Regions from separate parts of the Telluria sp. LT1R51-2 genome, predicted to be linked through region 3. Evidence: predicted binding sites of a transcription regulator. Region 3 holds the regulator's gene; each other region holds the start of a gene.

Region 1 (3,992 bases), 950 kb from region 3:
TCGTTGAACGAGCCGACCAGCGGCGAGATTTCTTCAGGCACCTGGCGCGGATCGATCGGCGACAGATCGTCCTGCGGCCGCGCGCGGATGCGCTGCTGCAGCTCGGCCAGCGGACTCAGGCCGCGCGAGAGTGCGAACCAGACCAGCGCCAGGATCACCGGCAGGATGATGAACTGGGGCAGGATCACGCCCTTGATGATTTCATTGGCCAGGTGCGCGCGCTTGTCGAGCGTCTCGGCCACCTGCACCAGTGCCAGCGGCGGCGTCGGCGCCGGCGAGGCGGTGCGCTCATGCAGTGGATCGAGATTCACATACGCGTAGGCCACGCGGATCGGCGTGCCGTGGATGGTGTCATTGCGAAATTCGACCGTGCCGCTGCGGGCCGGTTCGCCGGCGCGGTTGGCGCGCGGGCGCGGCAGGTCGCGGTCGCCATCAAGGTGTTCGCCGTCCGGACCGGCCAGCAGGTAATACACGCTGTCGACGTCGTCGGCGCGCAGGATGTCGCGCCCGGCCGTGCGCAGCTGGCCGACCGTCTTGCCGTCCACGGTGCGGATCTGCTGGCCGAGCACCGTGACCCGGTCTTCAAGCGCGTCGTCGAACGGTTGGTTGGCGATCGACTTTGCGACCAGATAGGTGATCGCGATGCTCATCGGCCACAGCAGCAGCAACGGCGCGAGCATCCAGTCGAGGATTTCGCCGAACAGCGAGTGACGGATGTTTTCGTCCGGCTCGGGATTGGGTGGAACGTAAAGCGGCTCGAACGACGCCGGCATGTGTGGGCCCGGCTGTGGCTGCGCGGGCCCGGGTTCTGGCGTGAAGCCGGCGTTCACTTGTCGGTGGCAGTGGTGGCGATGCGGGCATCGTTCGCTGCGGCCGCGGCGGCAGCGGCGGCGCTGGCCTCGGAAAACTTCTCGAGGCAATAGCCCAGGCCGCGCACGGTGGCGATGCGCACGCCACCGACCTCGATCTTCTTGCGCAGGCGGTGCACGTAGACCTCGATGGCATTGTTGGAGACTTCTTCGCCCCATTCGCACAGGTGGTCGACCAGTTGTTCCTTGGAGACGAGGCGCCCGGTGCGCGCCAGCAGCACTTCGAGCAGGCCCAGCTCGCGCGCCGACAGGTCGAGCATCTGGTCGTTGATGTAGGCGCTTCGGCCCACCTGGTCATATACCAGCGGGCCATGGCGTACGACGGCCGCGCCGCCGCCGGCGCCGCGCCGGGTCAGCGCGCGCACCCGTGCTTCGAGTTCGACCAGCGCGAACGGCTTGGCCATGTAGTCGTCGGCGCCCAGATCGAGGCCCTCGACGCGCTGTTCGACCGAGTCGGCCGCAGTGAGGATCAGGACCGGCAGCAGCGAGGCGCGCGCGCGCAGGCGGCGCAGCACTTCCAGCCCGGACATTTTCGGCAGGCCCAGATCGAGAATGAGCAGATCGAATTCCTGCGTGGACAGGGCGGTATCGGCGTCCTGGCCGTTCTTGACACAATCGATGGCGTAGCCGGACTGGCGCAGGGAGCGCGTCAGGCCATCGGCAAGTACGCTATCATCTTCGGCGAGCAGAATTCGCATGGGGCACCTCTTATTGACGTTGTCGCTTGTTCATCGAACACGCGTGATCGAACCGGCTCTCATTGTGTTGGATTTACCGCCACAATGCGAGTCCCGAGCGATTGTTGGTAAGATAACCACGTCTTTTTGCTTGCAAAAACCACTGGATTTTTATACAGTACTGGCTCTTGAAGTGCGCGTGACCGCCCACACCTTGCCTACTCCACGACAGAAAGTACACCATGGACGACAAAAAAACCGCATTGAACGCCGCTGATAAGGGCAAGGCGCTGGCTGCCGCCCTGGCGCAGATTGAAAAGCAGTTCGGCAAGGGCTCGGTGATGCGCATGGATGCGAACACACCGGTCGAAGAAGTACAAACGGTCTCCACCGGCTCGCTGGGCCTGGACATCGCGCTGGGCGTCGGTGGCCTGCCGCGCGGCCGTATCGTCGAGATCTACGGTCCTGAATCGTCGGGTAAAACCACCCTGACGCTGCAAACCATCGCCCAGATGCAAAAGCTGGGTGGCACTTGCGCGTTCATCGATGCCGAGCACGCACTCGACGTCACCTATGCGCAAAAGCTGGGCATCAACCTGAGCGAACTGTTGATTTCGCAGCCGGATACCGGCGAGCAGGCGCTTGAAATCACCGACGCGCTGGTGCGCTCGGGCAGTGTCGACCTGGTCGTCATCGACTCGGTCGCGGCCCTGACGCCACGCGCCGAAATCGAAGGCGACATGGGCGACTCGTTGCCAGGCCTGCAGGCACGTCTGATGTCGCAAGCGCTGCGCAAGCTCACCGGCTCGATCAATCGCACCAACACGCTGGTCATTTTCATTAACCAGATCCGCATGAAGATCGGCGTCATGTTCGGCAGCCCTGAGACCACCACCGGTGGTAACGCGCTGAAGTTCTACGCGTCGGTGCGCCTGGACATCCGTCGTACCGGCTCGATCAAGTCGGGTGATGAGGTGATCGGTAACGAAACCAAGGTCAAGGTCGTCAAGAACAAGATCGCCCCGCCATTCAAAGAAGCGCACTTCGACATTCTTTATGGAGAAGGCACGTCACGTGAAGGCGAAATTCTGGATCTCGGCGCAGATAACAAAATCGTCGAGAAGTCGGGCTCGTGGTACAGCTATAACGGCGAGCGTATCGGTCAGGGTAAAGACAACGCGCGTCAGTTCCTGCGCGACCGTCCAGCCCTGGCGCGCGAGATCGAAAACAAGGTCCGTACCGCCTTGGGTGTGCGCGAACTGCCACCAACGCTCGGTGGTGACGACAAGCCGAAGCTGCAGGCGGTTGGTGAATAATCAGTCTGGCGCCGGGCGCAGTGGCAGCAGCTTGCCACCGGCGCCTGGCGCCATGCTGATGGGCTGACGTTACCCATGCGAGCACCCGTACTCAGTCTCAAGGGCCGCGCGCTGCGTTATCTGTCGCAGCGCGAGCACAGCCGCTTTGAATTGCGCCGCAAGCTGTCCAAGTATGCGGAAGAGGGCGATGACGTCGATGCGCTGCTCGATTTTCTTGAAAAAAATAACTGGTTGTCGCAGGAGCGCTTTGCCGAATCCCTGGTCAACCGTAAAGCGAGCCGTTATGGCGACAGTCGCGTGATGGCCGAATTGAAAAGTCATGGATTAACGAGCGAGGCCCTGGTCGATATCGAGGCCGGGCTGTCCGACAGCGAGACCGCGCGTGCGGTCGAAATCTGGCAGCGCAAGTTCGGCACGGTTGCCGAGGATGCCGCAGCGCGCGCCAAGCAGATGCGGTTCTTGCTGCAGCGTGGTTTTTCGCAGCGCGCCGCACGGGCGGCGATGCAGGGCACGCCTGACGACGACGAGTTTCCCGACTAGTTAGCGCTGGCAATCAGCGGCTGCAGTCATCGGTTGTAGTGATCCCGTGTCGTTATTGCTGATCGTCACCGCTTGCCTTCACTTCCGACAGTGATCGCGCATGCAACAAGTTCATGCTGCGCCCAGGCGCCAGCGTGGAGCGTCATCCCCGATATGCGAACGCATATTCCTCAACGGGCGATGGCGCTGCACGCTGGCGCCTTCATACGTCGGCGATGCTCGACAAACAAACGCCATATCTCTTATTCACTTCATGAATGGCAGCAATGGTTAGCTGGCCTTCATGCGCATACCATATGCGTCAAACACGCTGTCAAGCGCCTGCCAAGTCCGGGCATCTCCTGCGACGCAGGCAGTGATGTGCCCTTTTAGCGATGCGCCGGGCGGGACGCTGTGATAAACTTTACGGGTTTAAGCAGCGCCGCATGAGCGGTTGTTGCCGCAGAAGCTGCGGTGACGTGCACTAGCACACCGGCTGCATCACTAACCGCCGTCTCGACGGCACTGGTATTTATGCCTTTGTCTCTTCCCGTATCGCGCTCGCTCCGGCATACGCGCGCCATCACAGTCGACGCCTATGCGCGCGACGA
Region 2 (3,992 bases), 750 kb from region 3:
CCCACGCTGTGCGGATCGACGCCGATCGCCACCGAAATGTCGTGGATTTCATTGTTCGCAAACAGCCGGTCGCGGTCGGTTTCCCACGAGTTGAGCACCTTGCCGCGCAGCGGCAGGATGGCCTGGAATTCCTTGTCGCGACCCATCTTGGCCGAGCCGCCGGCCGAGTCGCCCTCGACCAGGAACAGCTCGTTGCGCGTGATGTCGTTCGATTCGCAATCGGTCAGTTTGCCCGGCAACACGGCCACGCCCGACGATTTTTTCTTTTCGACTTTCTGCAGCGAGCGCAGGCGCGATTGCGCCTGGCGGATCACGAGTTCGGCCAGCTTCTTGCCGTAGTCGACGTGCTGGTTCAGCCACAGTTCGAGCGGCGGCTTGGTGAAGGTCGAGACCAGCTTGAGCGCATCGCGTGAATTCAGGCGCTCCTTGGTCTGGCCCTGGAACTGCGGGTCCAGCACCTTGGCCGACAGCACGAATGAGACGCGCGCGAACACGTCTTCGGGCAGCAGCTTGACGCCTTTGGGCAGCAGGCCATGCAGCTCGACGAAGTTCTTCACCGCCCCATACAGGCCGTCGCGCAGGCCCGCTTCGTGCGTGCCGCCGCTGACGGTGGGGATCAGGTTGACGTAGGATTCGCGCACCACGCCGCCTTCTTCGGTCCAGGCCACGACCCAGGCCGCGCCTTCGCCTTCAGCGAAACTGTCGTCGCCGGCGGCCGCGTACTGCGCGCCTTCGAACAGTGGGATCAGGGTTTCGCCGCTGGAGCTTTGTGCCAGCGCTTCGGTCAGGTAGCCGCGCAGGCCCTCGTCGTAGCGCCAGGTCTGCACTTCGCCCTTGGCGTTCGTGAGCGTGACCGTCACGCCCGGCAGCAGCACGGCTTTCGAGCGCAGCAGGCGTTGCAGGTCGTTCATCGGGATGGTCGGCGAATCGAAGTACTTGCCATCCGGCCAGGCCGTGACGCGCGTGCCGTTCTTCTTGCCGCCGCGCTCGAATGGCGCGGAGGTGAGGGGTTCGATCACGTCGCCCGCGGCAAACACCAGCTTGTGCTGGCCGTTGCCTTGATCGTCCTTGCGCCAGACTTCGATCTCGAGGCGCTTGGACAGCGCATTGGTAACCGACACGCCAACGCCGTGCAGGCCGCCCGAGAACGCATACGCGCCGCCCGAGCCCTTGTCGAACTTGCCGCCGGCGTGCAGGCGCGTGAACACGATCTCGACCGTGGACACGCCTTCTTCGGGGTGGATGCCGACCGGGATGCCGCGGCCGTCATCTTCGACCGTGATCGAGCCGTCCGGGTTCATCGTGACGCTGATGTTCTTGCAATAGCCACCCAGCGCCTCATCGGAGGCGTTGTCGATCACTTCCTGGATGATGTGGAGCGGATTTTCCGTGCGGGTGTACATGCCCGGACGCTGTTTCACAGGTTCGAGTCCCTTGAGGACACGGATGGATGATTCGCTGTAGTCTGGAGCGGGTTTCTTGGAGGCCATCTTGAAGAGTATTTGTAGAATGCGTTGGCATTCTATCTTGTCGAGCGGAAAAGGAAATGCTTTTTAACTGTATAAATATACAGTATTTTGCGCTTATGTCGTGCTTTTCGCTTTGCACCATTGTGCTAGATTGAGCTGTAAATACATCATCGATGCAAGAAGGATGGGCCTCCATGCAGCGATCTCATTGTCTGTTCACCGTGCGCCCGGTCGGCTTCGATCCGGTTGAAACCGTCCGGCTGGCGGCGCTGCTCGAATGCGCGCCGGACGCAGGGCCGTTGTATTCTTGCCTGCATGCCGATAGTTTGCAAGAGCCGGATCTGCTGGTTGCCAACGGCGACAACCCGCTTGCGCTGGCGCAACTGGCGTGCCGGCCACCCGATGCGCTGCAGCCGGCGCTCGTCGTTGGCGGCAGGGACACCACCGTTTGGCCGACCGTCACCCGTCCGCTCGAACAACAGGCGCTGCATGCGCGGCTGGCCGAACTGCTCGACACGCGCGTGCATGCGCTGGTCCAGCAGGGCGTCCGAACCCGCCGCGTGCTGGCCGAGCGGCGCCGCCATCCGCGCCTGGCGCCGGATCGCGAAACGCCCGCATTCTACACGCGACTGCGCCGTGGTCCTGTGGAAGGCACCGTGTTGATCGTCGATCAGGCGTGCGCACTGCGCAACCGGGTGGCGCACGTGCTCGGGCCGCGCCGGATCGGCGTCGAGTGGACCGACAGCCGGGCCGCCGCCGTGCGCCTGTGCGACGAGACGCCGATTGCGCTGGTCATGATCAATACAGCGGCCCCGGATATCGAACCGTATGCGTTGTGTTCGTCGATCAAGGCGCAGGCCGGCGCCGGGCGCACGCCCGTGGTGTTCATGGTCGCGTCATCGTTTCAGTACGACAGCGCCCGCGCCCGGCTCGCGGGCGCCCGCGGCCTGCTCGAGACGCCGGTAGCCGGGCGCCACCTGATGCTGACCTTCCAGAAGCTGCTTGATGTGCCGGTCTGAGCGGGTGGCGACCTTTTGTAACAACTTTGAATCGTGCGCAGCATTGCCGAAGTTATATTATTGACATGACCGAAGACGATCCCATCAAGCGCAAGCCAGACGACCCCTCCCCAGAGGCGGATATCGATGAACGTCGCGAGACGCGCGTGCGCGTGCCCGACCGGCGCGCCAGCGGCGGCCAGCACGCACGCGGGCCGGCCCGCTATCTGCGCGATGGCGACAACCCGGTGGCCCTGGCCGGCCGGGTCATCACGTCGCGCTTTCGCTCGCTGCGTGAACGCTTCAGTCGCGACATCATGCAGCGCACGCTGCACATCGGCGTCTCGGCCCGCATCTTCCATCCCGAAGCGGGCGCCAAGGGGCTGCTGAGCAAGAACCTGCAGTATCTCGAGGAATCCATTGCCCAGTGGGTGATGTCGCGCGACGTGCTGGTGTTCATGATTCCGACGGTCAATACCAACGGTTTGCTCCACCCCAGCAACATCACGCTGCGCCACTACGCGCGTCATCTGGATGGCCTGGTGCTGCAGGGCGGGGCGGACGTCGCCCCGCAAACCTATTCCGAAACGCCCACGCGTCCCGAATGGAGCGGCGACCGCGCACGCGACGTGTACGAGCTCGAACTGCTGCACGAATTCGTCGACGCTGGCAAACCGGTACTGGGCGTGTGCCGTGGCTGCCAGCTGATCAACGTGGCCTTTGGCGGCACGCTGCACCAGGACGTCGCCACCGACCGCCCCGATGCGCTGGCGCACGTGCACGACCTGTACGACGCCCATCGCCACGCGATCGTGTTCCCCAAGGGCTCGTCCCTGGGCCGCATGTTCCCCAATATTCAGCAGGCGATGGTGAACTCGATTCACCACCAGGCCGTCAAGGATCTGGGGCGCGATGTTCGTATCGAAGCCATGTCCGAGCCGGACGGCATCATCGAGGCGATCCGCTACCAGCGCGCCAACTTCGTCATGGGCTTGCAGTGGCACCCCGAGTTCCACCGCGCGGGTGGTGTGGATCTGCTCGACTGCACACCGGTGCTCGATGAATTTTTGCGTGCGGCGCGCGAGACGCGGCTCTAGTACAAAATCGCTTGCTTTCGCCGTGTGAGACGGGAATAATGAATGAGAATCATTCTCATCTCATTGTTTTGTTCTGGTCCATGGAGCGTTTCGCATGACGATTTCCCCTACACCTGCCACCCCATCCACAGCAGCCGAGCCGCGCAACCAGGACACGCTGCTGGTCGCCTCGCTGCTGCACCTGATGTCGCATTACAGCGCCAGGGGCGACGGCGAGCCGCCGTGCGTCAAGCTGGCGTCCGTGATCGAGCGCCACCTGTGCGCGCTGGCGCGCCTGCCGACGATCGATCCGGTGCTGCGCGCCACCTGCGAACAGTTGGCCGACCAGTGGGCCAACGTGGTTGATGCCCGGCTGCCGGCACCGGCGCCTGCCAAACAACCGCTGCTGGCGCGCTTCATGAAGACGGGCTGGGTCGGCAAGGGCGTGC
Region 3 (3,992 bases):
AACTGCGTGCTCAGCACATGTACAGCGTGTGCTTAGGCAGCTTCGCCCACAACGGCGACGGTGATTTCCGACACGACGTCGGTGTGCAGAGCGACTGCAACCGGGAATTCGCCGGTGGTTTTCAAAGGGCCGGTCGGCAGGCGCACTTGCGACTTCTCGACAGCGAAACCTTGCTTGGTCAGCGCTTCGGCGATGTCGAAGTTGGTGACCGAACCGAACAGACGGCCATCAACGCCGGCCTTCTGGCCGATGGTGACGGTCATGCCGCTCAGCTTGTCGCCTTCTGCCTGGGCAGCCGACAGCTTTTCAGCTGCTGCTTTTTCCAGTTCAGCGCGCTTGGCTTCGAACTCGGCGACGGCGCCGGCGGTAGCGCGGCGGGCCATCTTTTGTGGGATCAGGAAGTTACGTGCGTAACCGTCCTTGACCTTGACGACGTCGCCCAGGTTGCCGACGTTGACTACTTTTTCCAACAGAATGATTTGCATAGTGATCTCCAGATGTCTGACTGTCGTGACCGACGATTAACCGTGGTGCAGGTCGGTGTACGGCAGCAGCGCAAGGTAGCGTGCGCGCTTGATCGCGGTGTCGACCTGACGCTGATAGTGCGCCTTGGTGCCGGTCAGACGTGCTGGCATGATCTTGCCGTTTTCCTGGACGAAGTCCTTCAGGGTGTCGACGTCCTTGTAGTCCACCTGCTCAACGCCAGCGGCGGTGAAGCGGCAGAATTTCTTGCGCTTGAACAGCGGGTTTTGCTGTTTGCGCTTCTCTTTGAGTTTCGCTTTGTTTTTGTCGAACTTTTTACCGAATGCCATTTGAGGCTCCTGTATCTAAATTGCCGGGTTAAGCGGCACTGAAATCAATGATGTGAAACACCAGGGCTTTGCTGTTGCGATTTTTCCGTGCAAGAAATCCGTTGAACCTGTAGCTGGCGCCCAATTCGGCGCTGGCAAACCTGCCCGAAATCTCGCCCGCGGCGAACGCGGGGACTTCGAACGCGACCGACCTGTCGACTCCGGCCTCTTCCTGCTGCGATTCATGCATCAGGACGGCTGAAACGATTGGCACACCGGCCGGGGTGTAACGCAGTACGTCGCGCTCGGCGATGGTCGCCATGAGCTGGAGGTGGTTTGCGCTATGCACCCGGTATTACTGGTTACTACGAATGACTGGGGAAAACTTAAGCAGCAGCAGGCGCTGGCGCAGCGGCTGGAGCGGCTGCTGGCGCAGCGGCTTCGGCACGGTGGCTCTTGGCTGCGTCTTCGCGCTGTACCGATTTCATCATCGGCGACGGTGCGGTTTCAGCTTTTTTCAGCTTGACGGTCAGGTGACGCAGAACCGCATCATTGAACTTGAATGCAGTTTCCAGCTCGACCAGGGTCTCGTTGTCGCATTCGATGTTCAGGCAGATGTAGTGTGCTTTTGGCAGCTTCTGGATCTGGTATGCCATCTGGCGGCGGCCCCAGTCTTCAACGCGATGGATGTTACCGCCGCGGCTGGTCACCGTGGTCTTGTAACGCTCGATCATCGCCGGGACTTGTTCGCTCTGGTCCGGATGGACGATAAACACGATTTCATAATGACGCATGCATTACTCCTTGAGGACGTTTAACAAATGCCCACCTCGGCGTCAAGACGAGTGTGGGAAGGGAAAGCCGGCAATTATAACCCGTCCAGGCGTTGATCGCAACTATCAGGACAGGTCTTCAGGGCCGTCGCCTGTCACCCTATGATGGTCCATGCAGCGACCTTCGCCGTCAGTGTCCGCCGCACCAGAGCGTTGTTCAATCCAAATTTATTGAGGAGTTCCATGAAACGTCATCTCGCCTCTCTCGCCGTCGTTGCCGCACTGGCCATGTCGAGCGCAATTACCACGCCGGTGATCGCTGGTCCTGGAGTCACCACGACCTGGACGTATTATTCCGACGACACATACACTCAAGAAGTTGGCTGGAGGCAGTTTACCTGCCAGGGTCGAACGATCAAATCCGGTATCCAGACGCAGTATGTCGTGACCACCGCAGAAGACTACTGCTAATCACCCGATGTTGAGCAGCACGTAATTCACGCCAATACACGCAGCCGCGACACCGATTTGCGCCTTTTTCAGGTGCTTGCCGTGATGTCGCGGCTTTTTTTGCGATTTTTTTTGGAATACACCTTGCGCGCAGCAGAATACTGTACAAAAATACAGGTTACTTACATAACCGGTTGCTGTAACACATTTATGCTAAAGCTCACTGCACGGCAAGAACAGATCCTGAACCTGATCAAGGAAGCGATCGAGAACACCGGTTTTCCCCCAACCCGGGCTGAAATCGCGTCCGAACTGGGCTTCCGCTCGGCCAATGCGGCTGAAGAACATCTGCAAGCACTGGCGCGCAAGGGCGCCATCGAAATTTCGCCGGGCACGTCGCGCGGCATCCGCCTGATCGGCGCGAGCGTCGAGGCGATCCCGATGCCACCGCCGTCGTTCATGTCACTGCCGCTGGTCGGGCGCGTCGCTGCGGGCAATCCGATCCTCGCGCAAGAGCACGTCGAAGCAACTTATAACGTCGATGCGGCCATGTTCGCGGCGCGCCCGGATTTTCTGCTGAAGGTCAAGGGCTGGTCGATGCGCGACGCCGGCATCATGGATGGCGACTTTTTGGCGGTCAAGAAAATCGACAGCGCCAAGAACGGGCAGATCGTCGTTGCCCGCCTGGGTGATGAAGTCACGGTCAAGCGCTATCGCAAGACGGGCGATTTGGTGGAGCTGCTGCCAGAAAACCCTGACTTCAATATCATTGCCGTCTCGCCGGACGAAGAGTTCGCGCTCGAAGGCCTGGCTGTCGGCTTGATGCGTAGCTGGAACTGATGTCATGGCGCCGGCCTACCCGGCCGGCGCTTTCCCTACCCTCTTCGCTTATTTCGACGCCTTCTTCACCACCGCATTGTGCTGGTTGATGAACGCCTCGGTCGCACTGCGCCATGCCGCAAAATCCGCCAGGATCATCTTTGAACTAACCTTCGCGCCTTCCGCGATGTTCTGCCGCACCTGCTCCAGGTAGGCTGCTGACGCGTCCGCTTCCTGCTTGTTCATCAGCTTGGCGATATCGGCCGGAATCTTCTTCGTCAGCGGCGATTGCGCATTCAAATTGGTCACCATCTTGTTGTAACAATCCTGCCAGCCCGTCACCAGCTTGTTAACGCGGTCGATTTCGTCGTTTACTTTCGACACCGCCGGAATGCGCGGCGACGGGCAGCGGTATTCGCCCGACTGCAGCTCGGCGCCATCATAACCCTTGATCCAGTAGTCGATCTCGGCGCGCCTGGTGACGCGCTGCTCCATGACGACCAGCGATTGGGCTGCGACCTTGTTGCCCTTGGCCGCCGACTTTTCGAACAACGCCTTGGCCGCCGCCTCATCGACCGCGCCCGCCTCGCCATACCAGTACATCTGGCCCAGTTGCTGCTGCGCTTGCGGATTACCGGCATTGGCCAGCTTGGTATACAGCTTGAGCGCGCCCGCGTAATCCTTCTTTTCGAACAGCGCGTTGGCGTCTTCCAGCTCGCCCGCATAGACGGTGCTGGCAATAGTCAGAGAAAGGCAGAGCAGGAAACGTTTCATGGGCATCCGAGGAAAATGACAGGGTGACGATGGCGCATCATAGCCCCCTTTTACAGCGAGACTCAACCGTAAAAATGACAAGGCCGGCATCGCGCCGGCCTTCTTTGCATGGCTTTACGCCACGCGGTAACGCCACGCGGTACACCGTGCTTACGCGTCCAGCGCCTGACGGAAGTCCCCGACCAGGTCGTCGGTGTCCTCGATACCCACCGACACGCGGATCAGCGACTCGGCAATGCCCATGCTGGCGCGGCGCTCGGCGCCCATCTCGAAGAAAATCGTGTGGGCCACCGGGATGACCAGCGTGCGGTTGTCGCCCAGGTTCGAGGCAGGAATCGCCAGTTGCAGGCGGTTGAGGTAATCGAACGGATCGATGGCCTCGTGC

The links. Region 3 encodes LexA, which represses DNA repair genes until DNA is damaged. Its sites were predicted from a motif close to ACTGTATNNNNATACAGT; they were not measured.
Region 1: the regulator LexA is predicted to act here: its motif matches at 1,709-1,726, upstream of recA (recombinase RecA).
Region 2: the regulator LexA is predicted to act here: its motif matches at 1,557-1,574, upstream of AC56LH_RS16420 (DNA topoisomerase IV subunit B).

The regions. Positions count from the first base shown of each region.
Region 1 is NZ_JCASIM010000001.1:3,924,565-3,928,556, reverse strand. Features, by position in the region: gene AC56LH_RS17340 (sensor histidine kinase) at 1-773, opposite strand, end outside; gene AC56LH_RS17335 (response regulator) at 827-1,567, opposite strand; gene recA (recombinase RecA) at 1,789-2,862, shown strand; gene recX (recombination regulator RecX) at 2,938-3,402, shown strand; gene AC56LH_RS17320 (DUF2889 domain-containing protein) at 3,916-3,992, shown strand, end outside.
Region 2 is NZ_JCASIM010000001.1:3,727,036-3,731,027, reverse strand. Features, by position in the region: gene AC56LH_RS16420 (DNA topoisomerase IV subunit B) at 1-1,490, opposite strand, end outside; gene AC56LH_RS16415 (response regulator) at 1,664-2,488, shown strand; gene AC56LH_RS16410 (gamma-glutamyl-gamma-aminobutyrate hydrolase family protein) at 2,554-3,564, shown strand; gene AC56LH_RS16405 (hypothetical protein) at 3,659-3,992, shown strand, end outside; gene AC56LH_RS16400 (ArsR/SmtB family transcription factor) at 3,960-3,992, opposite strand, start outside.
Region 3 is NZ_JCASIM010000001.1:2,974,412-2,978,403, forward strand. Features, by position in the region: gene rplI (50S ribosomal protein L9) at 33-485, opposite strand; gene rpsR (30S ribosomal protein S18) at 522-812, opposite strand; gene priB (primosomal replication protein N) at 841-1,140, opposite strand; gene rpsF (30S ribosomal protein S6) at 1,178-1,585, opposite strand; gene AC56LH_RS13205 (DUF6289 family protein) at 1,808-2,035, shown strand; gene lexA (transcriptional repressor LexA) at 2,225-2,854, shown strand; gene AC56LH_RS13215 (tetratricopeptide repeat protein) at 2,903-3,607, opposite strand; gene AC56LH_RS13220 (cystathionine gamma-synthase family protein) at 3,758-3,992, opposite strand, start outside.